3 regions of the Anabaena sp. FACHB-595 genome follow, and region 1 is predicted to be linked to each of the others. Evidence: predicted binding sites of a transcription regulator. Region 1 holds the regulator's gene; each other region holds the start of a gene.

Evidence for each region. The regulator HrcA, encoded in region 1, represses chaperone genes, less so after heat shock. The targets are predictions, from matches to a motif close to TTAGCACTCNNGANTCNNGAGTGCTAA.
Region 2: groL (chaperonin GroEL) is a predicted target of HrcA. The motif match lies at 3,335-3,361, and genes of this name have one in related genera.
Region 3: groES (co-chaperone GroES) is a predicted target of HrcA. The motif match lies at 3,622-3,648, and genes of this name have one in related genera.

Annotation. Positions count from the first base shown of each region.
Region 1 is NZ_CP183473.1:4,862,112-4,872,391, reverse strand. Features, by position in the region: gene ACN222_RS20240 (DUF2382 domain-containing protein) at 1-187, shown strand, start outside; gene ACN222_RS20235 (hypothetical protein) at 275-478, opposite strand; gene ACN222_RS20230 (hypothetical protein) at 752-982, shown strand; gene ACN222_RS20225 (glutathione S-transferase family protein) at 1,055-2,062, opposite strand; gene ACN222_RS20220 (hypothetical protein) at 2,074-2,754, opposite strand; gene hrcA (heat-inducible transcriptional repressor HrcA) at 2,768-3,865, opposite strand; gene ACN222_RS20210 (rhodanese-like domain-containing protein) at 4,282-4,641, opposite strand; gene ACN222_RS20205 (DUF3352 domain-containing protein) at 4,802-6,457, shown strand; gene ACN222_RS20200 (Uma2 family endonuclease) at 6,890-7,483, shown strand; gene ACN222_RS20195 (WG repeat-containing protein) at 7,518-8,561, shown strand; gene ACN222_RS20190 (hypothetical protein) at 8,837-9,325, shown strand; gene cysE (serine O-acetyltransferase) at 9,463-10,224, shown strand.
Region 2 is NZ_CP183473.1:2,260,915-2,271,194, forward strand. Features, by position in the region: gene prmA (50S ribosomal protein L11 methyltransferase) at 1-2, shown strand, start outside; gene ACN222_RS09385 (DUF433 domain-containing protein) at 166-492, shown strand; gene trxA (thioredoxin) at 615-932, opposite strand; gene fabG (3-oxoacyl-[acyl-carrier-protein] reductase) at 1,305-2,060, shown strand; gene ACN222_RS09400 (MraY family glycosyltransferase) at 2,152-3,234, opposite strand; gene groL (chaperonin GroEL) at 3,394-5,076, shown strand; gene ACN222_RS09410 (heme oxygenase (biliverdin-producing)) at 5,303-6,019, opposite strand; gene ACN222_RS09415 (hypothetical protein) at 6,511-6,732, shown strand; gene glmM (phosphoglucosamine mutase) at 6,768-8,240, shown strand; partial or broken gene rtcA (RNA 3'-terminal phosphate cyclase) at 8,418-9,465, shown strand; gene ACN222_RS09430 (hypothetical protein) at 9,468-9,971, opposite strand.
Region 3 is NZ_CP183473.1:4,409,421-4,419,700, reverse strand. Features, by position in the region: gene ACN222_RS18335 (hypothetical protein) at 1-156, shown strand, start outside; gene ACN222_RS18330 (HNH endonuclease signature motif containing protein) at 408-1,457, opposite strand; gene groL (chaperonin GroEL) at 1,562-3,196, opposite strand; gene groES (co-chaperone GroES) at 3,292-3,603, opposite strand; gene ACN222_RS18315 (response regulator transcription factor) at 4,543-5,220, shown strand; gene ACN222_RS18310 (calcium-binding protein) at 5,451-7,220, opposite strand; gene asnS (asparagine--tRNA ligase) at 8,178-9,569, opposite strand; gene ACN222_RS18300 (hypothetical protein) at 9,572-9,934, opposite strand; gene ACN222_RS18295 (DUF6439 family protein) at 10,031-10,280, shown strand, end outside.

The DNA.
Region 1 (10,280 bases):
CTTTAGCTCTCCTAAAATTGCTAGTTTATTATTAAATGCGATCGCTCTAGAACGCAAACATGGTTGTCAACAGGTACGAGTCTCTATTGTTGTTGAAGACGAAGAACACCAAAAGAAATACCAAGAGTGGTTTGACCGTTGCTCTCATGGTCAGCTATCAAAACACGAAAAATCGGCTGATACCTAGTACCGGAAGTCAAAAGTCAATACTTTATGTAAATGCGTAATGGGTAACTAATCAACTAATTACCCATTATGCTTTACCAATTACGAATTATTTTGTTTCCTGTTCTGGTCGCTGGGTAGCTGGAGGAAAATCGACGTACTCATCAGTTCTCAGAGTTTCTGTATTTGTCAGATTTTCAGGTAGAAGTTCTTCTGGTTCTACTGATTTATCAGCAGCATCACCAATTACTCCATTGGCATTAATGTTAGGTTTATCACCAGTGCCTTTATGGCTAGCGTGACCACTAGGCATAATACTTTACCTCATTTTTATATTCAACTATACTCAGTTTAAACATTTAAACTATGAGAAACTACCTATCGTAAGACTCGTATCCTTTATTCGATAATCTAGCCTTTAGATATAAAATTTAAAAAGTAGACTATTACTTTTGTCTTGGCAAAAATAATAATAAATAATAAAAATGAGCGCGCTAATAAATATATCATTTGTTAGAAGTTACTGCTCGTTAGATGAACAATAATTAAGATAAATCAACTAAGCAATTTGTATAAAGAGGTAAACATGAATCAAGAACCGAGAAAGTTAATTAATTTGTCAGTTCATGAATCGTCTGACCCAAGTATTATTAGTGGTAACCAGAATGAAGGAGACTTGGGAAATAATGATGACTTGAATGATTCTGCTAATCGTTATGAGAACATTGATGTTCCCACTCCCCAGCCTACTGATCCTTTTACAGAATCAACAGTTGTAGATAGACAAATCACAACTGCAAATTTGAGTGCGGGTTAATTTGATCCTACATTGCCTTTGTTGTGGCGATGGCGTTCCGACCAGCGTAGCTGATCGCTTTTCGTCTTGTCTTTAGACATCGCTCGGTTTTAATAAATATGCCATATCTGGCCCAGAGGGAATAATACCACCAGGATTCAACGGAAATAGATTCCCATAATAGTCCCGCTTGATGCTGTCTAAATCACAGGTACTAGCAACGCCCTTTAGCTGATATAAGTTACGCAGATATGCGCCTAAATTTTTATAATCTTGTATCCTGCGGCGATTACATTTAAATAAGCCGTAATAAACAATGTCAAAACGGAACAATGTTGTAAATAGGCGCGCATCGGCTAAAGTGACTTGATCACCGCAAAGATAGCGACTATTGGCAAGTGCAACCTCAATCTCATCCAAGGTGGTGAATAATTCATCACAGGCTTTGTCATACGCCTCTTGGGTTTGGGCAAAACCGCAACGATATACGCCGTTATTGACATTGGCGTAAATCTTCTCGTTCCACCAGTCAATCTTTTGTTTTAGTTCTTCAGGATAAAGATTCAGTGTGGAATTCTTCGCAAACTCATTAAATTCAGAGTTCAGCATGACGATAATGTCTGCACTCTCGTTATTGACAATAGTTTTGGTTTCTTTGTCCCACAACACCGGCACAGTAGAGCGTCCACTATAGCCAGGTTCTGCTAGGGCATATAATTCCGCTAAAGTCTGACAACCTTCCTCTGGAGTGTTGAACACCCAGCCGCCTGAATCGGGAGAGGGAACAACAATAGATACCGAAATTGTATCCTCTAGTTCTTTCAACGCCCGGACTACTAGCGTGCGGTGCGCCCAAGGACAACCCAAACCAACATAGAGAGTGTAACGTCCTGTGGCTGGTTGGTAGGGGCTATCTTCTCCAGTTTTGACAGAATTCCTAAACTGGCTACTAGGACGAATATATTCTCCTGATTGATTACGGGGGGCAAGTTTTGACATCATGATTTGCCAAAGGGTTGTCCACACAAACTTACCTAACCCAATAATCAATTTAGGTGGTAATGACTTGCCTTTTTTCTGAGTCTTACTGATACCTGTCATGATTAAATTGCCTAACTTGCTACCTTTTGCGGCTGACTAGATAGTAAATCTACACTTGCTTCTGGTAGTGGTGGACGCAAGCACAGATAAAGCAACGGGCCAAATAGAGGAATCAAAGCAAATACCCAAAATAACTGGGGTTTTTGCCAACCGCGCCGCGTCATATCATCTCCTAACAATGCTGGAAATAATAGCGAAAGTAGGCAAAAATCTAGGCTCATGACATGGATAAAGCGCTTGGTTTGCCATTGCTGGAGAAAGTTGCTCCAATCTCCTTGCTGTAAACCATAGGCTACTAAAATCGCTGCGACTATAGTGAGAATCATACCAGTCACGCGAGAATCTAATAGTTTAATTAAGGTGTTCTTTGTGCCAGGAAATTGGGGATTGGGTTCTCGCAAAGTTAAATAAGGCAATAGTGCAAAAATACCTACGCCAAATGAAGCTGTGGCGAATAACCAAGCTGGGATTTTTTGCCCTCTACCGTCAATAAACATGAGGGCGCTGTAAATCATAGGCCAGATACCCATGAGGTTGAATAAGGCGATGATTAGGGGATTTACACCTTGCCATTGACCGGTGGACAAGTTTTTGATTAGCTCAAATGTATCGGGTTGATCGGGAGGAGCAAGGACAAAAGCATAAAACGTAAACCCTAACCACAGCACCCCAAAGGCAATTTTTCTGACCATGATTTCATCTAATTTAACTGAAGGCTTCTGAGAGGTAATCAGCAGCAGCCGCTACAACTGCGATCGCACTTTCGTAATCTAGGCGTGTCGGCCCCAAAACTCCCACACTACCCAACGGGACTCCTCCCCGGCGATAGGTAGAAGAAATTAAGGAGCAGGTGCGTATCGGTTCTAACGGGTTTTCTGCGCCGATACGCACTGTTACCTTGGATTTGTGCGTATCTTCTAACTCTGGTTCCTCAAATATTAGCCGCCACAGTTGCTCTTGTTCTTCTTCCAATAGTTGTATAATCGTTTTCACTTGCTGAAGCTGGGAGAATTCCGGTTGACGCAACACTTCTGCCAAACCCCGCACCATGATTTGAGTTGCAGCCGGCGCAGCACTGCGGTGGGCTAATTCTGCTACGGAATTTTTTAGAAACTCTCCATAACTTTGAAATTCTCGATCTAATTGACTCCAATCCAGAGTACTGATTTCTAACAGACTCCGCCCCCGTAAGTGACTATTTAAGAAGTTAGAAACAATTTGTAATTCCCTGTCAATTACTTCTGGGTCGGGTTTTGTTTCGCTCCTCGCTGGGGGTAAATCCATCAGCTTTGAGTGGGTTTCATAACTATCCGTCACCAATATCAGCATGATTCGTCCCGTTTCTATCTGCATTAACTGCAAATGTCTTACGGATGCTGTGTTGGTTTGGGGCATAGTAATCAAGCTAATACACCCACTCAAGCTAGCTAAAATCTGGGCGGCTCCTTGCAACAGTATTTCCAGACTCCAGTCTTCCCATTGCAGATGCTGTTGTAGGGCTGATTCTACCTCTTTTGCTAAAACTTCTGCTCGTGTAGTGTCTCGCAGAGAGGGGGTAATTAACTGGTCAACATAAATGCGATAACCTGAGTCAGAAGGTACTCGTCCAGCAGATGTATGCGGTTGGTACAATAACCCAGATTTCTCTAGTACGCCCATTACATTGCGAATTGTGGCAGAGCTAACGCCCAAGTCGTATTCCTCGACCAAAGCTTTTGAGCCAACAGGCTCTGCTGTAGCTATATAATGACGTACCGTTGCCCAAAGTATATGCTGTTGTCGATTAGTCAACTGGACTTGCATAGGGATATGTTTGACGGAAGGCAAATGCTAAGTAGATTTTGAAAAATTGTGAAATTTTAAAGCAAAAATTCATAATAGTTAATTAGAAACGCAAAATATATATTTCTATTGTAATAACTATTATTAAAATTCTGTGGTTGCTATTTTTTGAGTCGGCTGATGAAAGAAAAAAATTGATGTATTGCTATTTAATTTTCTCAGTATTTTTGCATATATAAATTAGATAAAATGTATTGTAAGATACGTATTTTTATGGTTGATATATATACTAATAATGCTAGCTAAATTTAGGTTGAACCTAACTATATTGGGCTTCATTACTGCAATCTCAAACTCCGAGAATTTTGTCAACAATAGCACAAATAAGCTGGAGTTTAGTATTCCAGCTTGAGATCATTTAATGAGCTAGTAAGCCGCTAATACTGGGGAATTGAGGAGTCAACTAGCAAAGAGTAGGCAGCAATACCACCAGCAATATTTTTGACATTGGTGAATCCCTGAGAGACTAACCACTGACACATCTGAGCAGAGCGGACACCGTGGTGACATAATACAAGGGTTTCTGCTTCTGGATTAAACATAGTTGGGACTTTTTCTGACCACTGAGCATATTCACTCAGGGGTAGGTTGACAAAGCCATCAATTTGGGCGATCGCTAACTCTTGCGGTTCCCGTACATCTATTAACTGAATATCTGCATTTTCATTAGCAAGATATAGAGCTAATTCATTTACACTAATTTGAGTCATTGGTTGCCCAGAAGTATTCCCAGTCATGAGGTTTTAGTAAACAATCCTATATTATTTATGTTGACAGAAAAGGGGAAGAGTGGGGAGTAGGGAGCAGGGGAAGCAGGGGGGGGAAGAGAAAACTATTGGCAACTGACAACTGTACAGACGCGATTAATCGCGTCTCTAACAACTAATTAAATAACTAATGAACACACAACGCTCTTTTTCTGGTTTTATTGTTGCAGGGGCGATCGCTTTGATTGTAGCGGCGATCGCAGGCTTTTACTGGTTCTTCGCTAAAAGTCCGGTTAACCTTGTCTCTTCTAGTTCTCAACCTAGTGCAGCCATATTTATATCGAAGCTGTCTCCTGTAACAGTTTCATTACTGGTAAATCCTGACCGGTTGCAATCTTTCGACAGTTCAGGCGAATTAACTAAACTCAAAACCAGCTTATTGGCTAAGAGTGGCATAGATTATAAGCAAGACATTCAACCTTGGCTAAAAGATGAAATTACATTGGCTGTCACTACCCTAGATATTGACCGTGACCCGGAGAATGGGAGACAACCAGGCTATTTAATGGCGCTAGCAACCAGCAAACCAGAGAAAAGCCAAGAATTTCTGCAATTATTGTTCTCTAAAAGAGTATTAGCTGGAGCGAACTTAGCAACAGAAGAATATCAAGGCGCAAAGGTTATCTATGATAGTTCTTTACCAGAGTCCGATTCTCTGGCTGGTGCAGTGGTTGATAACTTTGTGTTATTCGCCAATAATCCTAAAGTATTGCGTGATGCGATTAATAATGTCCAGGCTCCTGATTTAAATTTGCTGAGTTCTACCCAATACCAAAAAGCTATTGAACAAATACCTAAAGGTTCTCTAGCTACGGCTTTTCTCAATCTCCCTCTAGTGGCACGATGGCAAGGTTTAGATTTACCAGAACCAACCTACGATAGTGAAATTGTCGCTTTCACCTTAAATCCTCAAGGAATATTAGCAGAAACTAGCTTTCTCACTGCATCGGAAATTTTACCAACATCACCCCCACTATCTAAACCTGTAGGCGCATTACAATATATTCCCGCATCAGCAGGGTTGGTCATTTCTGGTTCCCACTTAGACAATTTGGGTAACAGCGATTTAGCCAAACTCTGGACACAAGCAAAAACAGCCATCTCTGGTTCAGGAACAGATATAATTTCCCGATTGATTCAACCCTTAGCCGATGTGCAGAAAAGTCAGGGTATCAATTTAGGACAAGATATATTTAGCTGGGTACAGGGAGAATACGCAGTTGCATTAATCCCCCGTACAGGACAGAGCATTCCTGACTGGGTTTTTGTGACAGAAAAGTCAGAAAATGTACCAGAAGCTATTGGGCGTTTAGATGCGATCGCCTCATCTCAAGGACTCAGTACTAATACAATTAAACTGGACAAGCAAACAGTCGTCGCCTGGACAGAATTAACAACCGCAACTCAAAAAGCTGATGGCAAAAACAAACCATCATTTATAGTGGAAGCCAATGTAAAAGGGGTACATACAACCTTAGGCAATTATGAAATTTTTACCTCTGACCTAGCAACTATCTATGAGGTTTTTACAACTAAAGACAAATCTTTAATCAATAACCGCAACTTCCAAGATACTATCGCTACCATTCCCCAACCAAATCAAGGTTATATCTATCTGGACTGGTCAAAAAGTCAGAATTTAGTAGAGCAGCAAATACCCATACTTAAGCTCATAGAATTAGTCGGGAAACCATTCTTTGAGAATTTGCGATCGCTGACCTTCAGTAGTTACGGTAATGAGCCTGGAACGCTTAAAGGCGGTATTTTATTCCAACTTGATCATTGATTTAGCCAAGCGATCGCACCTGATGAAGAGCAGGCGATCGCTTGATTACAATGGGAGCAAGAAAAGGCTAGCCATTTACCGAGTCAGACAAAAGCTTTTATAATATTATTAATCCCATTGGCGACAAAAGTTAAATTTGTTAAATATTTGTTCCATTTACAAACAAATTGCTCAGGCTACTGACTTATTCTCGATTAAGCTTAATTTTTATACAAAAATATTCAAATTTTTACATATATAGGACTAGTATTTTATTTCTAAAATATAAGTAGGGTGGGCATTGCCCACCACAACCATGATACTGTGGGCAATGCCCACCCTACAGATACTTAGATAAATTCAATAATCAAATCGGATTCCTATATCAAAAATGGGACTTTGAGTATTTACCTAAATATAATTTTTGTCTAAACTATTCTACTAGCACTAACTATGACACTACAAATCTTAAATAAAAACACCACGATTTCAGAGCAGCGATTTCTCCTACCAGGTCATTATACCTGGGAAGAATTAGAGACAATAGAAACTTTAACCGCAGATGCAGCAGGTTTGCGAATAACTTATCTTGATGGGTGCATTGAATTTATGACTCTTGGTGAACAACACGAAATGATTAAAAGTGTGATTAGTATATTATTGGCATTATACTTTTTTGAAAAAGGTATAAACTTTATTCCAGTAGGGAGTGCTACGCGACGGGCAAAAGAAAAAAGTGTATCCTTTGAACCTGATGAATCTTATTACATCGGAGAAAAAAAAGAAAATCCCGATTTAGCAATTGAAGTCAATATTACCAGTGGCAGTATTGATAAACTAGAAAAATACAAACGGTTCAATATTACTGAAGTTTTGTTTTGGGAAAAAAATCAATTACTATTATATCGTCTCAAAAATGATAATTATGAACAAATTAATCAAAGTGAGTTATTCCCGGATTTAGATATAAGTTTATTGGTAAGCTGTGTTTTAATGCCTTCAATTATTGATGCAAGAAAACAATTTTTACAAGGGATGAATCAATAAATATAAACTTACTAAAATATTTGCATATCAATAAATGCAGAAATATATTTGTCTTTTTCTCTGTTTGACTATCATTAATGCTCTAATTGGTATTTATCATCCAAAATTACAAGCATCAAGTATCATTGTTAGACAAAAGCAAAACCCTAATCAATCATTAGCATCTCAGCGTGTGACAAGTCCATTGTTTCGTATTCTTAAAAATGGCAAATATGGTTTTATCGACAAAAATGGCAAAATAGTTATCGAGCCACAATTTGATTTAGCGTGGGGCTTTATCGACGAGCGATCGCAGGTTAAAATTGGTGATAAATATGGATATATTGATACTACAGGTAAACAGATTATACCTCCACAATTTCGATTAGCCTTTGCTTTCTCCAACAGACTCGCTTTAGTATTGATTGATTATAAATATGGCTACATTAACCCTAACGGAAAATTAGTTATCCAACCTCAATTTGAGGAAGCTTTAGCTTTTAGAAATGGTTTAGCAGCAGTTAAGGTTGATGAAAAGTGGGGTTATATAGACTTTAGTGGTAAATTAGTCATTCAGCCACAGTATGATAAAGCTTTACACTTTAACGAAGGATTAGCAGCCGTTCAAATCAACAATAAATGGGGCTATATAAACTCTCAAGGACATATAGTTGTACAACCAAGTTTTGACGAAACCATAGCTTTTTACCAAGGTTTAGCAGCAGTTAAAATTGGTAATAAATATGGGTATATTAATACATCTGGTAAGCTTGTTATCCCACCACAATTTGATGATGCCTGGGAATTTACTTTTAACTTAGCAGTAGTAAAAATCGGTGAAAAATGGGGTTATATTAATCCTCGTGGTGAGATAGTAATTGCTGCTGAATTTGATAGAGTCACAAAATTTGCTGAAGGATTAGCAGCCGTCAAAATTGATAACAAGTATGGCTATATTAATACTCAAGGTAAGATGGTAATCCAGCCAAAATTTGACTTGGCTTTGAGTTTTACAAATGAACTGGCGTTGGTATATGTTGATGGCAAGGCTGGCTATATCAATAAAATAGGAGAGTTTATCTGGAATCCCAGCAATTAATCAAAATGTGAAACATACCTCTTTTCTTACTAGTTTTCACTTTTGTGAGTGAAATCTTCCTCATCAGCATTTATCAAGCAAAGAATATACTCTAATAAAGATGGTGTGAAAACTTTTAATTTTCATGAAAAAAACATAATTGATACTAATCATAAATACGTAATTTGTGCCACATTCAAAGGTTTCACAAACTGTTTATATTTTTCCGAAACTTTTTTAATAGAATATGTATATACCATTACTAAACTATTATTAGAGCCTGTTGGAGGGCTGCTATGAAAGATTGTCGCCCTCGACTTCACTGGCGAGGCGGTTGGCTGTTGGCTATAGTCACTACCGTCATTACGACACCTGTCATCGCTCAGACAGCTAATTTTGCCACACTTCATCTATCACCAGGGTTTGAACCGGCAAAGGGGAAAGTTTCCGGTTATACGGGTGGCTCTTATTCATTGTCTGCCATTAGTAACCGCGATCGCTCAAGAAAACCCTGCATTGGCTTTGCTGACCCTAAGCCGGATCACATTATGGTTTTGGAAAAGGACTTTCCTCGCCTGAAATTATTCATCAATAGTGGCGGGAAAGATACTACTTTATTAATTCAAGGACCAGACGACACCACAATTCGCTGTGGTGATGATACAGGAAAGAGTAAAGACGCTAGCATTGACGATATCGACTGGAAAACTGGAACCTATCGAATTTGGATAGGTAAATTCCACTCTGGAGTCAAAACTAACTACACTTTGACTGTACAGCAATAGCTTGGGAACTGGAAGAGGCAGGAGAAGCAGGGGAGAAAACATTTACTTTATCCCCAATACCCAATACCCAATACCCAATCCCTATTAAAGATATTATGGGATAGTACCTTGTTATGCTTTCCGAGGGTGCTATCTCGATGCTCTCTATACTGCGTGCTGACTTCCGTATCATCTTTGAACGTGACCCGGCTGCTCGTAATTTGCTGGAAGTCTTGTTTTGTTACCCTGGTTTGCAAGCCTTATTATTCCATCGGGTAGCTAACTGGCTGTATCGCCTTGGATTACCGTTTATTCCCCGCTTAATTTCTCACATAGCCCGGTTTTTGACGGGCATTGAAATTCACCCTGGTGCCACAATTGGACAAGGTGTATTTATCGACCACGGTATGGGTGTGGTTATTGGTGAAACTGCGATCGTGGGAGACTATGCTTTGATTTATCAAGGTGTCACCCTTGGGGGAACGGGTAAAGAAAGCGGTAAACGCCACCCTACTTTAGGCGAAAATGTTGTTGTTGGTGCTGGTGCTAAGGTACTGGGCAATCTTCAAATCGGGAATAACGTCCGCATTGGTGCTGGTTCTGTTGTCCTTAGGGATGTACCCGCCAATTGTACTGTTGTAGGTATTCCTGGGCGCATTGTTTATCGTTCTGGTGGACGAGTTGACCCCCTAGAACATAACAATTTACCAGACTCGGAAGCTCAAGCAATTCGCGCTTTGGTTGACCGCATTGAATCGCTAGAACAACAAATACAAGCCTTACAAAATAATCAATCTGCTGCTAAAATTCCTGCTTTGGTTGCTGCAAGTTCACAGGAAGCAGAGAGATCCCACGATTCCCAGTGGTGCAACCTCAGAGATAAGGCAATTCAAGAGTTCTTAGATGGTGCTGGCATTTAACAATTCAAAATAGCCTACGGCATCTCTTACGAGAAGCTAACCGCCAACGCGTAGCG
Region 2 (10,280 bases), 2.6 Mb from region 1:
AAATTATCAAAAATTGTGAATTTATTCCCTTAGCCAACAGGAGACAAAATTCGTGAATAGAGTGAGAGTGATGAGGTTCCGTCAACTATCGCTTTCTCTCATTTAATATCATGCTGTTTCCGTTAAAATATATAAATATGTCTTTCCTCTGGGCATGGCAATTTTATGACACTTCAGAAGTTAGAATCACAACTACTTGCCTTGACACCAAACGAGAAAGCACAGGCAATTCAGTTACTTGCTCAAAGTTTGGGCAACCCTTGGCGAGGGATTGAGAAAACTGCCTATGTGTGTGGTGGGGATGCGTGTATTACCGGAACCCGTATTCCTGTTTGGGTTTTAATTAATGCGCGTAGGTTAGGTATTAGTGAAGCTCAACTTTTGAAAGACTATCCCACTTTATCTGCAACTGACTTAACTAATGCTTGGGTTTATGCCACAGTATACCCAGAAGAAATTGAAACAGCCATTCGGGAAAATGAAGAAGACTAATGGCTCGTTTATATGCAGATTAAATGCCTGATAGCTTAGATTGATTTGAACATTCAATCTCTCTACCTAATAATAATTAATATGTAGAGATGCAAAAATTTGCATCTCTAACTTAATCTTGACTAAACGAAACTTTGCAAACGCCGTACTAAATCGGGCGTTTGCAATACACCTTCAATTCGATCTACTGGTTTACCTTGTTTGAATAATACCAGTGTTGGTAGAGCTGCAATTTGATACTGAGTTGCCAACTCTGTGTATTTTTCTGTGTCAATTTTGACAATTCGTATGCGGTCTTTAAGTTGATTGTTTACTTGTTGTAAAATTGTCCCCATCATCTGACAGGGGCCACACCAGTCAGCATAAAAGTCTACTAAAACAGGTAAATCAGAACCAGATAGCATCTCTTCAAAGCTGTTGAATTGTTTTTTCTCAGTCATGTGACACACACCATTTTTATTGATTGAATCTAATATTAATGTCTGCTTTCTAGAAATGGTGTAACGTTATTTTGTTTTTATTGTTGCTAAACTTTGCATCTCTTTCTTAAGGTATATGTACTGGGGATTAGGGATTGAGAGAGTTGGTTATTTTGTAGTCAAGTTTCTTTGTGCAATTTGCAATTTCGTCGCCAGAACCACTAGGATATAAGCGAATTTTGAATCTCTGATCAGACCAACGATAGATAAGCAGAAACTAGATACAGCAAGTAGTTCCTCAACGAAAATCTAAAATCCAAAATGGTATGAGATGTAGGTACAAATCGCCATAAGATAATTAGCGCGGGAATTTTAAACCTAGAGGAATATTTTATGGCAATCTTAAGTGAAAATTTACGAGGACAAGTTGCCGTTGTTACAGGCGCTTCACGGGGGATTGGACGAGCGATCGCCTTAGAATTAGCTAATTATGGTGCTACTGTAGTGGTCAATTACGCTAGTTCTAGCACTGCTGCCGATGAGGTAGTAGCAGAAATTACAGGTGCTGGTGGTGAAGCTGTAGCCTTAAAAGCCGATGTTTCACAAGTTGAGCAAGTAGACAATCTGATCAATGGGGCGATCGATAAGTTCAAACGCATCGATATTTTGGTAAATAATGCAGGTATTACCCGCGACACATTGCTATTAAGAATGAAGCCAGAAGACTGGCAAGCAGTTATTGACCTTAACTTAACTGGTGTATTTTTATGCACTCGTGCCGTCAGTAAACTTATGCTCAAGCAACGTTCTGGCAGAATTATCAATATTACCTCTGTAGCTGGACAAATGGGTAATCCCGGTCAGGCGAATTACAGTGCCGCCAAAGCAGGTGTGATTGGCTTTACAAAAACAGTTGCTAAAGAATTAGCTTCTCGTGGCATTACCGTTAACGCCGTCGCCCCTGGTTTCATCGCTACAGACATGACCAGCAACCTCAAATCTGAGGGTATTTTGCAATACATCCCTCTAGGTCGCTATGGTCAACCAGAGGAAATTGCCGGTATGGTACGTTTCCTAGCAGCCGACCCCGCCGCCGCCTATATTACCGGACAAGTATTTAATGTCGATGGCGGTATGGTGATGGCTTAATGAGTGCTGAGTACTGAGTGAGGAATCAGGAGCCATTATTTCTTAATTTTGAATTTTGAATTTTGAATTGATTGCCCCCTGCTCCCAACCATCAGGACTGCTGACGGATTCTTTGCCAGACTGTAAAGCCAAGCAGCAGAATAATACTGATGGCCGTGGTAACTATGACCATCACGCTCATCCCTTGGACTCTCATTGCCAGTAAGTTGCACACCAAAGTGATTGACCACAAGGTAAATGCAGCATGACGTTGGGAAAATCCCCAATCGAGTAAACGGTGGTGTAGGTGGTCTTTGCCGGGGGTACTCAAGGGGTTTTTACCTGCTAGCAGCCGTCGAATAAACACTTGGGTTGTGTCCAATACTGGCAACAGCAAAAATAAAACGGTGGGGCCAAGAGCAAATATAGTATTTCTTTGCAGGCTACCTAAAATACTAGTTGCGGCTAGCACGTAACCGAAAAAGTACGCCCCAGCATCACCCATGATGATTTTTGAGGGATGGAAGTTGTGACGCAAAAAGCCTAAAGCCCCACCACCTAAAGCAGCCAGAACTAAGGTAGCCGCAGCCTTATTAGGGAATTGGGCAGATACGCCTAACAAACTCATGGCAGTGATAAAACTAATGCCTCCTGCCAATCCATCCATCCCATCCATCAAGTTGACGGCATTGGTAATACCCACAACCCACAGCACAGTCAGCAACATTGAGAGAATGGAGTCGATGGGTGTGCCGAAATCCACATCAACGACAATACCGTTAGCAACTAGTAATAAAGCTGTGATAATTTGCGTCCACAACCGTACAGAGGGGGGTAATCCGAACTGATCGTCAATAAAGCCGATCAAGACTAGGATCGAACCCCCTAGTAAAATAGTCAATACCTGAGCTAAAACGTTTTGTAGCTCAATGGGTCGCAAAAGGCTAGCTAACACCAATGCGGCAATTACTCCCGCATAAATGGCTAAACCCCCTGCATTCGGCAACGGTTCTCGATTGAGTCGTCGGGCATTTGGTTGGTCAGCCCAACCCACCCGCAAGGCAAATTTACGTATCGTGGGAATCAAACGCCACGTTACCAACCAAGCCAACATAAACGTGAATACTACTGCCAACCAGCCGGAACCGCTAGGGTCAGCAATGCCTATAGACCTAAGGGAGTTGTAGATATTCATCTCCCAATTCAACCATTACTGCCAGTATCCTACATGAGCATCAAGTGTATATTAATCAATTTTTTTTACTTCCACACATGATCTAAAGTTTTTGATGTTCTTAGCACTCTGAGCCTGTGAGTGCTAAATTGTCTAATGGAAGCGCAAGAGAAAGGAAACATGGCAAAAATTATTTCGTTTGATGAAGAATCACGGCGTGCTTTAGAGCGGGGTGTCAATGCCCTGGCTGATGCTGTAAAAATTACCTTAGGCCCCAAGGGTCGCAACGTGCTTTTAGAAAAAAAATATGGCACACCCCAAATTGTGAACGATGGTATTACCGTCGCTAAAGAAATTGAATTAGAAGATCCTTTAGAAAATACTGGTGCCAGATTAATTCAAGAGGTAGCATCCAAAACCAAGGATGTAGCTGGCGATGGCACAACTACGGCTACCGTTTTAGTACAAGCCCTAATTAGAGAAGGTTTGAAGAACGTCGCGGCTGGTACTAACCCAGTTAGTCTCAAGCGCGGTATAGATAAAACTACCGAGGCTTTGGTAGCGGAAATTGCTAAGGTCGCCAAGCCTGTAGAAGGTAGTGCGATCGCTCAAGTTGCCACTGTCTCATCTGGTAATGATGAAGAAGTTGGTGCCATGATTGCCCAAGCGGTGGAAAAAGTCACCAAAGACGGTGTAATCACTGTAGAAGAATCTAAATCCCTGACAACTGAACTAGAAGTAGTCGAAGGGATGCAGATTGACAGAGGTTATATTTCCCCCTACTTCATCACCAACAACGAGCGCCAAACGGTGGAGTTGGAAAATGTGCGGATTTTGATTACTGACAAAAAAATCAGCAGTATTCAAGAATTAGTCCCCGTTCTAGAAAAAGTAGCTCGTTTGGGTCAACCCTTACTGATCATTGCTGAAGATGTAGAAGGAGATGCCCTAGCAACTTTGGTGGTGAACAAAGCACGGGGTGTACTTTCTGTGGCGGCAATTAAAGCCCCAGGATTTGGCGAACGCCGCAAAGCATTGTTGCAAGATATCGCTATCCTCACAGACGGTCAACTAATTTCGGAAGAAATTGGCTTAAGCTTAGATACCGCTTCTCTAGAAGCTTTGGGTACGGCGCAGAAAATCACAATTGAAAAAGACAACACCACAATTGTTGCTGGTAATACTACTAAGCCAGAAATCCAAAAGCGGATTGCACAAATTCGCCGACAGTTGGAAGAGACTGACTCTGAGTACGATAGCGAGAAATTGCAAGAACGTATTGCCAAGTTAGCTGGTGGTATTGCAGTGATCAAAGTCGGTGCAGCAACTGAAACCGAACTCAAAGACCGCAAACTGAGAATCGAAGACGCACTCAACGCCACCAAAGCTGCTGTTGCTGAAGGTATCGTTCCTGGTGGCGGCAAAACTCTGATTTACTTGGCGAGTAAGGTAGACGAGATTAAGAAAAACTTTGACGAAGAAGAAAAAATCGGTGCTGACATCGTTAAACGGGCTTTAGAAGCTCCTTTACGTCAGATTGCCGATAATGCTGGTGCAGAAGGTTCTGTCATCGTCTCCAGAGTCAAAGACAGCGATTTCAACATCGGTTACAACGCTGCTACTGGGGAATTTGAAGACCTGATTGCGGCTGGTATTATTGACCCTGCAAAAGTTGTGCGTTCAGCATTGCAAAATGCCGCTTCCATTGCCGGTCTAGTTTTAACCACCGAAGCGATCGTTGTGGAAAAACCAGAGAAAAAATCTGCTGCTCCTGCTGATGCCGGTATGGGTGGCATGGGCGGCATGGGTGGCATGGGCGGTATGGGTGGCATGGGCGGTATGGGTGGTATGGGTATGTTCTAAGAAGAGGCAGGGAGCAGGGGGCAGGGAGCAAGGGGGAAGAAGTGACTGCAAGATTTTCGCCCAGTACCCAATCCCCAATCCCCAGTACCCAATAGCCAAACATTAGGGGCAACTTCTCTGCGATCGCCTGCTTCTTTGCAGGTAAACCCAGGGAAGTTGCCCCTTTAATTTACGAAAATTTACACCAATTCATCAAAATTCAGAAATCTTGAATTTTGCATTGGTATTACTCAGCAGTGGCTAGTTCGGTAGCGCCGCGTGTGCGCTTGCGAGTCAAGGTGTTGAACAGCATCATGCCGATTGCCTTGATGAGGTTCCCTTCTAGTTCTTGGAACATTTTCATGTTCATACCAAAAGCGGCGTTAGCTTCATCAACAATGCGATCGCCTGTCGCTTCATCAATTGCCAACTCATCTAATGTTTGACGATATTTAGCCTTAAAAGCTTTCTCATCAGAAATATCTGCGAACTCATAAAATGCAGTTCCTTGCCCATCATTCAAATTCATCGCTGTCACAGCAATGTTTTTGAGAATTTGTCCCCCGGATAAATCACCTAAATAACGGGTGTAAGAGTGGGCAATCAACAATTCTGGTTCGGTTGCAGAGATTTCCCGAATGCGTTGTACGTAAGCTTCACCTGCTGGCGACAGTTGAATTTGTTCCCGCCAGTTAGCGCCGTAATAGTAACTCAGGTCTTGCTCTAGAGTCTGCTTACGATTCAGTTGGGAAAAGTTTATTTTAGAAACAATTGGGTGCTGGCTATGCTTTTCCATCTCCTCTTCCATTGCGGAGTAGACGTAGTAGAAGTTGGCCACTAGCTTCCGGTAAGAGCTTTTTTCTACCACTCCTTTTAAGAAGCATTTGACAAAACCTACATTTTCTGCCATTGTGTGGGCTTTTTTCGTACCTACACGTAGTTTGTTTGCTAAATTGCTGCTCATACTAAATTTCTCAACCTTAAAAGGTCAACTGCCAGAGTTTTAAATTACGGACGGCTAAAAAATGCCACTAAAACGTAACATTAGAACTATTTGATGAGAATTTATATTAATATTTTTTAAGTAACTAAAATTTGTACTTTTGTTAAGTAAATATCAAATCAAGCCAGTAAAAATGCCAATACCAAGAAAAATTTTGCGGGGAGAGCCGCATTCAGAGAAATGTGATCGCTGGAGCAAACCGTGGAATTTATGAGACTTCTGTAAAGTTGTCAAGTAGTACTGGCGACTATTGAAGTCAGGAGTTAAACTGAAGAGCATTAAAACTCAGTAAATAAAATCTTCATAAAATATTGACAATGCCATCATTTTTTTAAGTAATTTCACTTAAGCAAAACGTGAAAAATAAATTTGTTTTTCAAAGAAAAATAACTATCATAAAAGCAAATCAAAAAAGTCTTGACTCTTAGTTATTTAATAGAGTGGAAATTTACGTGAGTTTGATAGGAACTGGTGAGACAGCGCTGCGGGAAGGTTTCCCTTTCTACTTGACGCTGCGCGTAGCTTGCTTCTCCATTCGCGGAGCTTTCCGCAGGCGACTGCGTTTCGCTGTTCGCGGAGCGTTCCGTAGGGAAGAGTATCCAAAGGGGAATTGGCAACTGGGTTGTTTACTCAGCACTCAATCCTTAAAATCTGCCGAACTGGCCTTAAAGTAATAATTCTTAGTGTGATGTGAGGGGTGTTTAAAAATATGGTTTCATCTATAACTCGGATTCAGAACTACGTAATAGATGGTGCAGCTACATCCAATGGATTAGAAACAGTCCTTGAGAGCAACTTTGCACCCAGTTTAATATCCCTACCAGCAACACCTCTGTTTGGTACAGATGGTATTCGTGGCAAAGTAGGGGAATTACTGAGTGCGCCTTTAGCGTTGCAAATTGGTTTTTGGGCAGGCGTAGTTTTACGTAATCATGCTGATCAATTAGGGCCAGTAATCTTAGGACAGGATTCCCGTAACTCTAGTGATATGTTGGCGATGGCTTTGAGTGCAGGGTTAACCGCAGCCGGGCTAGAAGTTTGGTATTTAGGTTTATGTCCTACTCCTTGCGTGGCTTATTTAACTAGTATGAGTGAAGCCATTGGCGGCGTGATGATTTCTGCTAGTCATAACCCTCCCGAAGATAACGGGATTAAAATTTTTGGTGCTAATGGTGGTAAGTTATCCCAGGCTTTACAGGCAGAAATTGAAAAAGGTCTGCGGGGAAATCTGCCAATTACAAGTAATGTCAGTAATTGTGGACGGCATTACTCACGTTGGGAATTGGTGAAGAATTACGGCGAAGCTTTAAAACGACCCTGGCAAAATAAAGTGAATCTTCAGGGAATGAAGGTTGTGCTGGATTTAGCTTGGGGTGCAGCCGTGGGATTAGCACCATCAGTATTTGCAGAGATGGGGGCAGAAGTTATTTCCCTGCATAATGCCGCAGATGGCGATCGCATCAACGTTAACTGCGGCTCCACCCACCTAGAAATGTTGCAAGCGGCTGTGCAAGAACACAACGCCGATTTAGGTTTTGCCTTTGATGGCGATGCCGATCGCGTTTTGGCTGTAGATCCCACAGGTCGTCCTGTAAATGGCGACTATATCCTGTACCTGTGGGGATTGTACCTCAAACAACAAAACCAACTCCCAGACAACTTGATTGTTTCCACAGTCATGGCAAACCTGGGCTTTGAGAAAGCTTGGCAGCAACAGGGTGGTAAATTAATTCGCACCGCCGTTGGCGATCAATATGTGCAAGCAGAAATGATCAAAACTGGGGCAATGTTGGGAGGTGAACAATCAGGACACATCCTGTGTAGCCATTATGGAATGACTGGGGATGGCTTGTTAACAGCCTTACACTTGGCAAGTTTGGTCAAACAATCTGGTGTTTCCTTAGCCGAATTGATAGACCAAAGCTTCCAGACCTATCCCCAATTATTGCGGAACGTGCGAGTTGTAGACCGCGATCGCCGCCTGAGTTGGCAAAACTGCACACCAGTACAACAAGCGATCGCTCTTGCCGAGAAAGCAATGGGTGATACTGGTAGAATTTTAGTTCGGGCATCCGGTACGGAACCCGTCATCAGAGTCATGGTAGAAGCCGCCAACGCCGAACTAGCTAACTATTGGACAAATGAACTAGTAGCCCAAGTACAACAACACCTAGCGCCATAACTGAGTTCGACACTTCCCATTCTTGAGGCAGAGGGGCAGAGGGCAGGGGAGGCAGGGGGAGAAGTCCCCAATCCCCAATCCCCAGTCCCCAATCCCCAGTCCCCAGTCCCCAATCCCCAATCCCCAGTCCCCAATCCCCAAAAATTTTGAATTGATTCATCGCCCAGACTACTGAGTATGATTAACATTGACGGTTCCTACGGCGAGGGAGGCGGGCAAGTCCTCCGCACTTCCCTGAGTTTAGCCGCCATCACTGGTGAACCCATACGTATTGCCGGCATTCGCGCCGGACGCAGGAAGCCAGGATTAGCAGCACAACACTTAACAGCAGTGCGTGCGGCGGCGAGAATTTGTCATGGGGAATTGCAAGGTGATGCTTTAGGTTCCACGATGCTGGAATTTATACCTGGTGGTGGGGTAAAAGCAGGAAATTATATTTTTGATGTCAGCGAAGTACAGCAAGGTGGTTCGGCTGGGGCGATTACTCTGGTTTTGCAGACAATTCTCTTACCTTTAGCTTTAGCAGATGGTGATTCTCATATCACCTTACGGGGTGGAACTCATGTCATTTTCAGCCCCACAGTCACCTACATTGAGCGAGTATATCTGCCAATGTTATGTCGCATGGGAATCAAGGCACAAGTTAAGTTAGGTGCTTGGGGATGGTATCCCAGGGGTGGGGGAGAAGTCAATTTACAGGTGAAGGGAGGCTGTCAACTCTGCGGTCTTAACTTGCTGGAAAGGGGAGAATTAAAGCGGGTACAAGGACTAGCTGTGGCGACAGAATTACCTGCACATATACCCCAGCGCATGGCAAATCGGGCTGAGAATTTGTTACGTACAGCAGGTTTGCGGGTATCTATGCAGGCGTTACGTGAAAAAGGTGTTGCACCAGGGGCGGGGATTTTTTTTAACGGCTGAGTATTGTAATAGTTTGACGGGTTTTGGTGGCTTTGGACGTTTGCGATTGTCTTCTGAAAAAGTAGCAGAGATTGCTTGCGGACAACTATTACAATTCCATGAAACTGGCGCACCAGTTGATGAACACCTAGCAGATCAATTATTATTACCGGCGGTTCTGGCTTCCGAGTCCAGTCAGTATAAAGTGGCTGAGGTGAGTACACACTTAACAACTAACGCCGCAGTCATTGAAAAGTTTGGCTTAGGAAAGATTACCGTCAATCAAGCAGAAAGGGTAGTGGCGATCGCCTCTAGTAAAGTTTAATCCTACTTCCAAATAATAGGAGCGATCGCCGCCATGAACAAGAGAAAAGCTATTTCTAAAACGTAGCTGATAAAGACACTGCGATTTAAAAGACCATCCCAGAGATAGCCTTGGCGCTTGGGGTTATTGGTGCGCTTGTGGGTATGCGACCAACTACTGTAAATCCCAGGGGTTTTGAAACTATATGTATTAGTGAGAATATACTCAATTTCGTAAACGCGGGGATAGAAACCGCGCTGAAAGTGTTTCCATTGACTTTCGAGAATCCAGAAAAATAGGGGAATCGTGCAACCGATGAGAGCGATCGCTGTAGCGTTGGGTCTTTGCTGTAACATCAATGTTAAAACACCACCAGTCCCAGTAATTCCCAGTGCTTTGATTACCCAAATCTGCTTGTTGTAGTCTTCGATAGTGTTTTGCAGAAAAAAGTATTCCTCCTTGAGCAAGTTTAATTCAAAATCACTCAGGGGTTGAGACTGGGTTTCAGTTGGTAATGGGTAAGACATTGTTGTTAGTAGAGTTCACTGAGATGAAGTTAGCATAAACAGGGCTGAGTGCAAAAGATGAACGTAAAATGCTTACCTTAGATGTGTTTCCCCTAGTACAGCAATTCAATCATCCTAGAAAGACCCCTCCCCCAACCCCTCCCCGACGCGGAGAGGGGAGCTAATTCTCCCCCTTCCCTCGTAGGGAAGGGGGTTGGGGGGTTAGGTTTGTGATTACTGAATCGATATTCTAGTGGCTTAAGATGTTCAAATACTCGCCCACGAGATAAAAATACTCGCCCACGAGACAAAAATACTCGCTCACGAGAT
Region 3 (10,280 bases), 450 kb from region 1:
GCCAAAAAAATTGAGCAGGAAGTTGAAACATTACAAGTTTTTAGACTTTTTAGTTCTGGTTATGTTTGGCAACCTTATGAGGGAGAAGTTTACAATCCATTAATGGTATCCCCAGACTTAAAAAATAAACTTGATGAACTTTTGGCTGCAAGTTGAACTTATGTCTTGATGAATTAAAGAATTGCACATAATATGACCCCATAAAAATTGGCGAATTAGACTATGTCCTTAATTGAGAATTTGAGATAGCAGAAATTAGCCATAGGGACTTCCCAAAATTCAATTATTCTATGGGAGTATGAAGACGATGAAGAGACTCTTTCTCGCCTAGCCTCACCAATCCTCCAGGTTGCCATAGCGAGGGAATAGTTATTTACTTGGAGGTCTCATAGCACAAAGATTGATTGCTAGTAATAAAGTATCTTAGGCAAATTAATATTTCCATTTTCAGCAAACACACTGTTAATATTTAACCCAAAGTAGTTCACAAACCTTTTGATTACTAAATCCTGCAAAAATTGTAGCTTTTCTGTTTTATTAATAACTCTACTGTATTTCAGTGTTGGTGAAGTTACTGGAGTTCCTAGTAAATAACCATTATATGTTTGTTGACCCGAATATAAGCTGATATAAGTAGTATTAGTCATCATTACTGTTAATAACATATCATTAAATGGTAAAGTTTTACTCCAGATATTTAGTATTCCTTCTATCTGGGAAATAAAACTGTTTCTCATATCGTCATATTTTAAAACATCATTAGATGAATTATCTCTACCAGTTCTCAGATATTCTAAACACATTAAGAATTCACAGTGACCGTTTCTAAAAACTTGAATTTTATGACCAAGTTTGTTTTGGACTTCGTTTGGGGATTCTTGATTAATAATTCCGTATTCATTAGGTACTGTATTATATTGATTCAAAGTATCTGAAAACATAAAATAGCCATTAAACTTAGGTAAACTCAAGCTCTTGATTAGGCTATATAACTCTGGTGTTAAAGGATCAATACTGTCTTCATAAATATGAAGAGGTGTAAGACTTGTTATAAACCAGAGTTTATTATCAGAGAAACTAATCCATGATTTTTCTCTAGATTCAATAAACTTTGAATTATCAATTGAATTAATATAAATATTGTTGTTACTCAGTTGCTTAGAAACCCAATTTTCATGTTCTGACTTGATAATTCTTAATTTTTCTACTGTCCATTCTTCTTCATTTTTATCGATTAAGGTATGATGTGTTGGACATAAAAGAATTAGATTATCGTATTCATTTCTTTGTTCAGAAGTAAGGTGACTATCTCCGCGAGGGCCTTGAGGTGAATCAGCAATAATATGAGCCATTTCGCCTAGTACGCTTTTTGAACCAACAGGTGTTAATTCAATTTTGCAAATAGCACATCGATTTCCAGAACGACCCCAAAGTATTTTTACGTCTTTCTCTTTCATATTTTATTCCTACATTGTCCCTTGTACCTTTATATTTGATTGAAAAAAATAGCTACTTCCTTTGTGGAAGCAGCTATTTTTTAAACTTATGTGACTACAGAATATTAGTAATCGAAGTCACCGCCGCCAGCGCCAGCGCCAGCAGGAGCGTTATCTTTGGGTTCTGGCTTGTCAACAACGATGCACTCGGTTGTCAACACCATTCCAGCGATGGAAGCAGCGTTTTGCAGTGCAGAACGTGTAACCTTCGCGGGGTCAACGATACCAGCCTCGAACATATCTACAAATTCGTTGGTAGCAGCGTTGAAACCAACGTTGAACGCTTTTTCTTTGACGCGTTCAGCAATTACAGCGCCGTTTTGACCAGCGTTTTCCGCAATTCTCTTCAGAGGTGCGGGTAATGCACGAGCGACAATCAAAGCACCAGTCAACTCTTCATCTTTGAGGTTGCTGTTAGCCCAAACTTCCAATTCAGGAGTGAGGTGAGCTAGGGTTGTACCGCCACCAGGAACGATACCTTCTTCCACAGCCGCCTTGGTAGCGTTGATAGCGTCTTCTAGGCGGAGTTTCTTGTCTTTCATTTCGGTTTCGGTAGCTGCACCAACTTTAACTACAGCTACACCACCAGAAAGTTTAGCCAAACGTTCTTGTAGTTTTTCTTTGTCGTAGGAAGATTCAGTTTCTTCCATTTGACGACGGATTTGTTCTACACGACCTTTGACGGCAACGTCGTTACCTTCAGCAACAATTGTGGTGCTGTCTTTGGTGATGGTGATGCGGCGCGCTTTACCCAAGCTTTCCAGCTTAGTGTTTTCCAGCTTCAGACCAGCATCTTCGGTGATTAGTTGACCGCCGGTGAGGATAGCGATATCTTCTAGCATAGCCTTACGGCGATCGCCAAAGCCAGGAGCCTTCACAGCAGCAACGTTGAGTACACCGCGTAAACGGTTAACTACTAGGGTTGCTAGAGCTTCTTTTTCAATATCTTCAGCGATAATCACCAGAGGACGACCAGCACGAGCTACTTGCTCTAGAACTGGTACTAAATCTTGGACGAGAGCAATTTTCTTATCGGTCAACAACAAGAAAGGCTCATCGAAAATCGCTTCCATCCGCTCTGGGTCGGTAGCGAAGTAGGGGGAGATATAGCCTTTGTCAAAGCGCATCCCTTCGGTGATTTCCAATTCGGTAGTTACAGACTTACCTTCTTCTAGAGAGATAACGCCTTCTTTACCTACTTTGTCCATTGCTTCGGCAATCATCTGACCGACTTCATCGTCGTTACCAGCAGAGATTGAGCCAACTTGAGCAATAGATTTAGAATCTTCTACAGGACGAGCGTGTTCTTTGATTCTGTCAACCAAGAAACCGGTAGCTTTATCAATACCGCGCTTCAACAGAATTGCGTTAGCGCCAGCCGCTACGTTCCGCAAACCTTCTTTGACAATGGCGTGAGCCAAAACGGTTGCAGTGGTTGTACCGTCACCTGCTGCATCGTTTGTTTTGGAAGCAGCTTGGCGAATCAGAGCAACACCAGTGTTTTCAATATGATCTTCTAATTCTATTTCTTTAGCGATGGTTACACCGTCATTAACGATTTGCGGCGCACCAAATTTTTTCTCTAATACTACGTTACGACCTTTGGGGCCAAGGGTAACAGCTACAGCCTCAGCCAGGATATCGATGCCTCGTTCTAGAGCGCGACGAGCGTTTTCGTTGTAGATAATGCGCTTTGCCATAGGTGTCTAAATCTCAGGAAGTTAAATCAAGTTTTGTGTCGTGAAATTTGATCATCAGTAAATAGGTATTGCGATTACCTATTACTTATTACCCATTAGCCAACGACTGCTAGAATGTCTTTTTCAGACAGTAGGACGTATTCTTCGGTTCCCAGCTTGACATCGGTGCCAGCGTACTTGGAGTACAGCACTTTATCGCCAACTTTTACTTCCAATTCTTGACGGCTACCGTCGTCATTCCGTTTGCCTGCTCCAAGAGCAACTACTTCACCTACTTGGGGTTTTTCCTTAGCGGTGTCGGGCAAATACAAACCACCTGCGGTCTTTTCTTCAGAGGCGCTCACTTTTACGAAAACGCGATCGCCTAAAGGTTTAACGGTGGATACGCTTAGAGATACTGCTGCCATACTTTAATTTCTCCAGAGTTAGCACTCTCAACTCCTGAGTGCTAATCTACCGAAGAATAGCCCCCAATGGCAATATTTACCTGTGTACGGGTTTCCGAACTAGAATGATTGGGGAGTAGGGAGTAATGGTTTAGCAAGCTTTCCATTAAAAATTACAAATTAAGTAGCTTACTTCTTGCTTTTGGTGAGTATTACGAATTACAACTGAGAAGTCATCATCTATACGTTTCTCGATAAGCCCGTAAGTACTAATACTCAATTATTCGTATTTTTCAGGTTCTTTTCTGTAAGTAATGAATATTTTTATATGGACAACTTTATTTGCAAACTGGGGAAATTGTTATAGAACAGTAATCAGGGAGACGCTCAATGAGTAACAATACAGTGATGTAGTGCAACAAAACTCAAGCTTATAGCTTGCTAGTTTGTTGTTCTAGATCGATAATAGTTGTCTAACCGGAAGTGTCTGGTATCGCCAAGCAAACCCGGAGGTTATTGAGCGGATAGTCCAAAAACACTTGATAGGCATAATGGTGGCGCAAGAATCAGCATTTTTAACCCATCCTTTGCCAACAACTCCCTTACTTGCTTGTGAACATCTAAACAAAGGCTGAACATCAGAAGGGTATGGTAGAGCAGTAAGCCGATGAAAACGCGGGTTGTGTTGCAGCTAGGGTCATCTTAAGCCAATACTTACTTGTGAACTAGAAAGATTATTATTTAATCAGTGTATTTTCACCCGCCACTTTCAAAGGGATATATAATAGCGCATTATAATACTATTGCTCTGCGTATCCTTACTAGAATATTGCCAATGCACTGGTGTGTCATCGAAAGTGAAAACCACTTTTAAGACTCCAAGGAAGAAAGGGCAACTTAAGTGGGAAAAATGACAACATCTCAACAATCCACCATAAAGGATAACCATTCAAGACCTTGATGGATCGAAGCGCGACAAGTGCCACTGCTATGAAAGAGCCCAGCATGAAAGATCACAAACGACTTCTATTGATTGATGATGACCCTAACCTCATCTTGCTGGTGAAGGACTACTTGGAATTCAGAGGATATGAAGTCATCACGGCGGAAAACGGACGAGAAGCTCTGGAAATTCTCGAACATGATGTTCCAGATATGATCATCTGTGACGTGATGATGCCAGAAATGGACGGATATACCTTTGTCGAACAAGTCCGGCAAAACGAACGCACCAGTTGGATTCCTGTTTTGTTCCTGTCAGCAAAAGGACAAAGTGCAGACCGAGTTAAAGGTCTAAACAAAGGTGCAGATGTTTATATGGTCAAGCCTTTTGAACCAGAAGAACTCGTAGCACAAGTAGAATCTTCACTGAAACAAACTATCCGTTGGAAGGAACACCAAGCCAAAGGTGGGGAAAACGGTTCTCGCATCCAAGTTCCCTTCGATGTGCAGTTAACCCCAACCGAACTGAAGGTAGTGCAGTTTGTAGCTAGGGGTCTAGCTAACCGGGAAATTGCTGAAGAATTAAATGTTAGTCAGCGCACAGTTGAAAGCCATGTGTCCAATATGTTGGGCAAAACCAATCTTCACAACCGCACCGAACTAGCACGGTGGGCGATTGAAAATCAAATGGCTTAAATAGCTATCAGCACTCAGCCGTCAGCTTTAAAAAATTAACTGACAGCTGACAGCTGATAGCTTAAATTATTTGGTTGGTAATGGGTAATAGCTCACAGGTAATTGTTGTTGACCATTACTGATTAATGCTGGGCTGAGGTTAACGGCGGAAGCCAATTCCAACTCTCGCTGATTTTATCAGTATTCACATGGATTTGATAGGAATCCCTGATTCCCCAGGTCAACGATGATTAAACCACCACAAAATTGCTGACACTGAGTGAAGGTATACCGTCTAGTTGGGCAAATTTTACCTGATTAAATCCGCTACCGTTACCATCTTGGTCAAAGTAAAGCGCTCCAGTACTTGTGTCGTAAATAAATCGTTGGTCATTTGTTGTAGCAACTGTGCCGAGGGTGAACTGACCAACTGAAAGTGAATCTGGTGATAAGTCACCACCGAAACCTACAGCACATATTTGAATGCGGTCTAGATGATCGAAGTTGTAGATACGATCAACCCCTTCATGATAATTTTTGAAAACAAAGGTATCCTCATTTAAACCACCAATCAGGATATCATCACCTGTACCGCCCATTAGCTTATTCTTGGCACGCGCAGAGCCAACATCCAAGATATCATTACCTGCACCGCCATCCAGAATATGAGTGTTGATGATAAAGCGGCTGCTGGAGCTTTTCGCAGATAGATAATCGTCTCCATCACCACCATCTAGTCTATGGAGGCCAACTGAATAGTCTGCGTAAAGGAAATCATTACCTGCACCTCCATAAAGGAAGTTGTTACCATAGGAACCGCTAACATCCAAGGTATCATCACCTGCCCCACCAATTAGAGTCTGACTGGCGTTGAAGAAGTAGGAATAATTATTCTTAGCAGACAGATAATCATTGCCATCGCCACCATCTAGTAGGTTCGTTCCAGCAGTACCGTTTGCATATAAAGAGTCGTTTCCTGCACCACCATAAACAGTATTGTGACTACGTGAATTGTCTCTAATAATTAAGATGTCATTACCTGCACCGCCGTTGAGGGTATCATTACCCCCACTACCGCCATCAATGATATCGTCGCTGTTGCCCCCTACAATAATGTCATCATGGGATGTGCCGATGATATTCAATCGTTCGATATTTTTGTAGCGGACTTGATTGGTGTCGGCGGTAATTAAACCTTGCTTAGTAGTGGTGTTGAAACTTGAGGTGATGCCAGCGATCGCAGTACTATAGTCAATGTACAAGTAATCATTACCTATTCCTCCATCAACTGTTTGAGTTACCAAGGGATGCACAACGGTGTCTGCACTTGGGCTACTGATGTAGAAAGAGTCGTCACCACTACCACCATTGAGAGTGTTAGCACCCTGAACTCCATAGGCATAAAAAATATCATTTCCATTTCCACCGGAAACTATATTCTTGCCTTTCCATTGATAACTAACATCAAGGATGTCATTTCCATCATCTCCATTAAGGACGTTATTCCCCGCAGACAAATCAACTCCGAGATAATCATCTCCACTTCCACCCCGGAGAGTATTGTTTCCTTGGGAATAGCGAGCATAAAGCTGATCATTTCCAGAACCACCATCTAAGATATTCTTTCCATAGGAAAAGCGAACATCTAAAATATCATTTCCCACTCCACCCTTGAGGGTGTTATTTCCACTGGAACTATAAACGTAAATTTCATCATTTCCCTCTCCACCATCTAAAAGGTTGTTCCCAGTGGAGTTACCTGCATCTAAAGTATCATCGCCTGCTTCACCGTATAGGCTATTATTACCTTGTTCTCCGTTTAAATTATCATTACCTTCACCACCATAGAGTTTGTCATTACCTAAGCCGCCGTAGAGTTTGTCATTATCTAAGCCGCCATATAGATAGTCATCACCTAAGCCGCCATATAGATAGTCATATCCCGCAAATCCTTTGATGGTATCGCTCTCATCACCACCATAGAGATAGTCATTGCTATTTGTTCCATGAATAATTGTCATGAATTTTGCTCCCTGTAAATCAAATTTTTATGCTATTTGGAAGTTTTAAATTGTCATTTAGTGCTGTTTTGATGCACTCATAATTGGTCAAAAATTGGCACGATCAGCACGCTTTGTGTCATCTTTAGATACAATAAGTTATGTATGAGATTCACCCTATTGATGGGCTTAATGGCGATACTTATCTAGTGGTTTGGACAAATGTTTATAGCAGATTGCAACTAGAGTAAGTATGGAATTTATAACTCTCAGCTAGAGAGTCAAAGTGTTTTAATTCTGTTAGGTTTAGCTTGGTATTATGGTGTTTTGACTGCTAATTGCTGAATTCTTTTGTATATCCTGCCAGGTGTATACTGGAGCATGAATGAATCAAGGATATTCAGTCATCTTAGGTTCTTAATTCATTACCGAATATAAAAACAAATGTGTCGCGATGCTTCAGTACAAGGCACAAAAAATTCTTGTTTAAAGCATCATTATTTATTTATGGGGATTGTAATTTTGAATTTTGAATTTTGAATTCCCCAAAGGGGTTGACCGTCTGATGAAAGGTAACCCAATATTTACATTGTTTTGTTAGGTGGTAATGCGCTGAACCAAACCCCTTTTCAATTTTGAGAACGCGCACTAGGGGTAAGAGGTTAGGATATACCTTATGTAATGGGAAACTGTTATAAAAAAGTGATTCAGACTAAGCTGATTCGCTCAGAATTTAGCAAAACGAATACACAGAACACCTGATTAACTTAATACCGTATATTTATTTATGAGTCTATAGTTGTATAAACATATTTACATATCATTCATAAAACTTATATTATGCGATGTGCAACTTTCTCTTAACCCTAATCCCCAACCCCTTCTCTAGTAAAGGATGGGAGCAAGATTCTACCAATTAAAAATTCAAAATTAAGAATCAAGATAGTCGCACATCGCGTTATTTGACGACTGCTTCTACTAAAACTCAGCGTTTTGTGGTGTCCGGGGGAAGGGAATTACATCCCGAATATTGCCCATTCCTGTGATAAATTGCACGAGTCGTTCAAAACCCAAGCCGAAACCAGCGTGAGGAACAGTACCATAACGACGTAAATCGAGATACCACCACAAATCTTCAGGCTGCATTCCTTGTGCTAATACTCGGCGTTCCAACACATCTAAACGTTCTTCTCTTTGGGAACCACCAATGATTTCCCCAATTTTTGGTGCAAGGACATCCATCGCGCGGACTGTTTTTTCATCGTCGCTCAACCGCATATAAAAGGCTTTAATCTGTGCGGGGTAATCTGTAACGATGACTGGCTTTTTGAAGAGTTGTTCTGCTAGGTAACGTTCGTGTTCTGATTGTAAATCTAAGCCCCAACTTACGGGATATTCAAATTTAACATCAGCTTTTTCTAAAAGTTTGATGGCATCGGTGTAAGTCAGACGTTCAAATTGATTATTAATAATATTTTCGGCTGTTGCTAAGACAGTATTATCAATGCGTTGATTGAAAAATTCCATGTCTTCTGGGCATTTTTCCAACACATGATTAAAAATGTGTTTGAGAAAAGCCTCTGCTAAATCCATATCGCCTTCTAAGTCGCAAAATGCCATTTCTGGCTCAACCATCCAAAATTCTGCCAAGTGGCGGGAGGTGTTGGAGTTTTCTGCACGGAAGGTGGGGCCGAAGGTGTAGACGTTACTAAAAGCCATCGCCATGACTTCGGCTTCTAGTTGTCCACTGACTGTTAAGTAGGTGGGTTTAGCAAAAAAGTCTTGGCTGTAATCAATTCCTTGATTTTCTGTGCGGGGAATCTGCTTTAAATCCAAGCTGGTGACGCTAAATAGTTCCCCTGCGCCTTCGCAGTCGCTAGCGGTGATGATGGGGGTGTGTACCCACAAAAAGCCCCTTTCCTGGAAGAATTGGTGAATGGCTGCGGAACAAGCATTACGGACACGGAACACTGCACCGAAGGAATTAGTACGCGATCGCAAATGTCCAATTGTGCGTAAAAATTCAAAAGAGTGGCGTTTCTTTTGCAGTGGATAAGTTTCGGGGTCAGCTTCACCATAAACTTTCACTGCTTCGGCTTTTAATTCAATACGCTGTCCTTTTCCTTGGGAAGCCACCAATACGCCGTTTACCTCAACTGATGCACCTGTGTTTAGTTGTTTGACAATTACTGCGTAGTCTGGCAAATCCTGATTGATGACAACTTGCAAATTACCTAATGATGAGCCGTCATTAACTTCAATAAAAGCAAATCCCTTAAGTTCACGCTTTGTTCTTACCCAGCCTTGAACTACCAGAGACTCATCAGGTTGACCACTCCGCAATATTTCTGCAATTCGTCGATTTACCATATTTACCCAGCACAGGACTTTAATATCCAGCCTATAATAACGCCCATTCCACCAAAGCGGACGGCTTGCCAGAAAGGTTTTTTCAGGCTACGCCAAGAAAACAACTGGCTTTCTAAGTTTAGTTCTAGCATTTCCAGTTGCTGTTTGATTTGTCGTAACTCTGTTTTAATTTCTTGGGTTTGGTATTTATTGTGCTGTAATTCTTGACGGCGTTGTTGCCATTGTGCCTGTTGTTCACGATCGCCCTTTACTTGATCATACCTTTGTTTTAAGCTCAAGAGCGATCGCTCTACTTCCTCTAGCTCCTGTTCAAAGTGCGGTTCTTGATTTTCCCCTGATGACTGTTGTTCTTTTGGCGGCTTCATGGACAAGTAGTAAACTAGGATTAACAGCGAGTCTGCCAATATTTAGGGAGTCATTAGACTCAGCACCCAGCACTCATTACTCAGCACTTGTCAATTATGTCTCAACCCAGCCAGCTTTCTAAAACCAGTCAAATCAATGAATTTAGCGATTTGGAACTAGCCCAAGCCCTTATGGAACGGCTGAGTATTTCACCCGACGATTGGCATCGCCTCAAGTCTAACCGCAATTCTCGCGCCAGTGAACAATTAGCCGCCGCTATGGTATTTTTACTCAAAAACCAACCCCAGGAAGCTCTTGCTAGACTAGAACAAGCTGTTGGTTGGTTAAATCGTTCAATATCTGCCC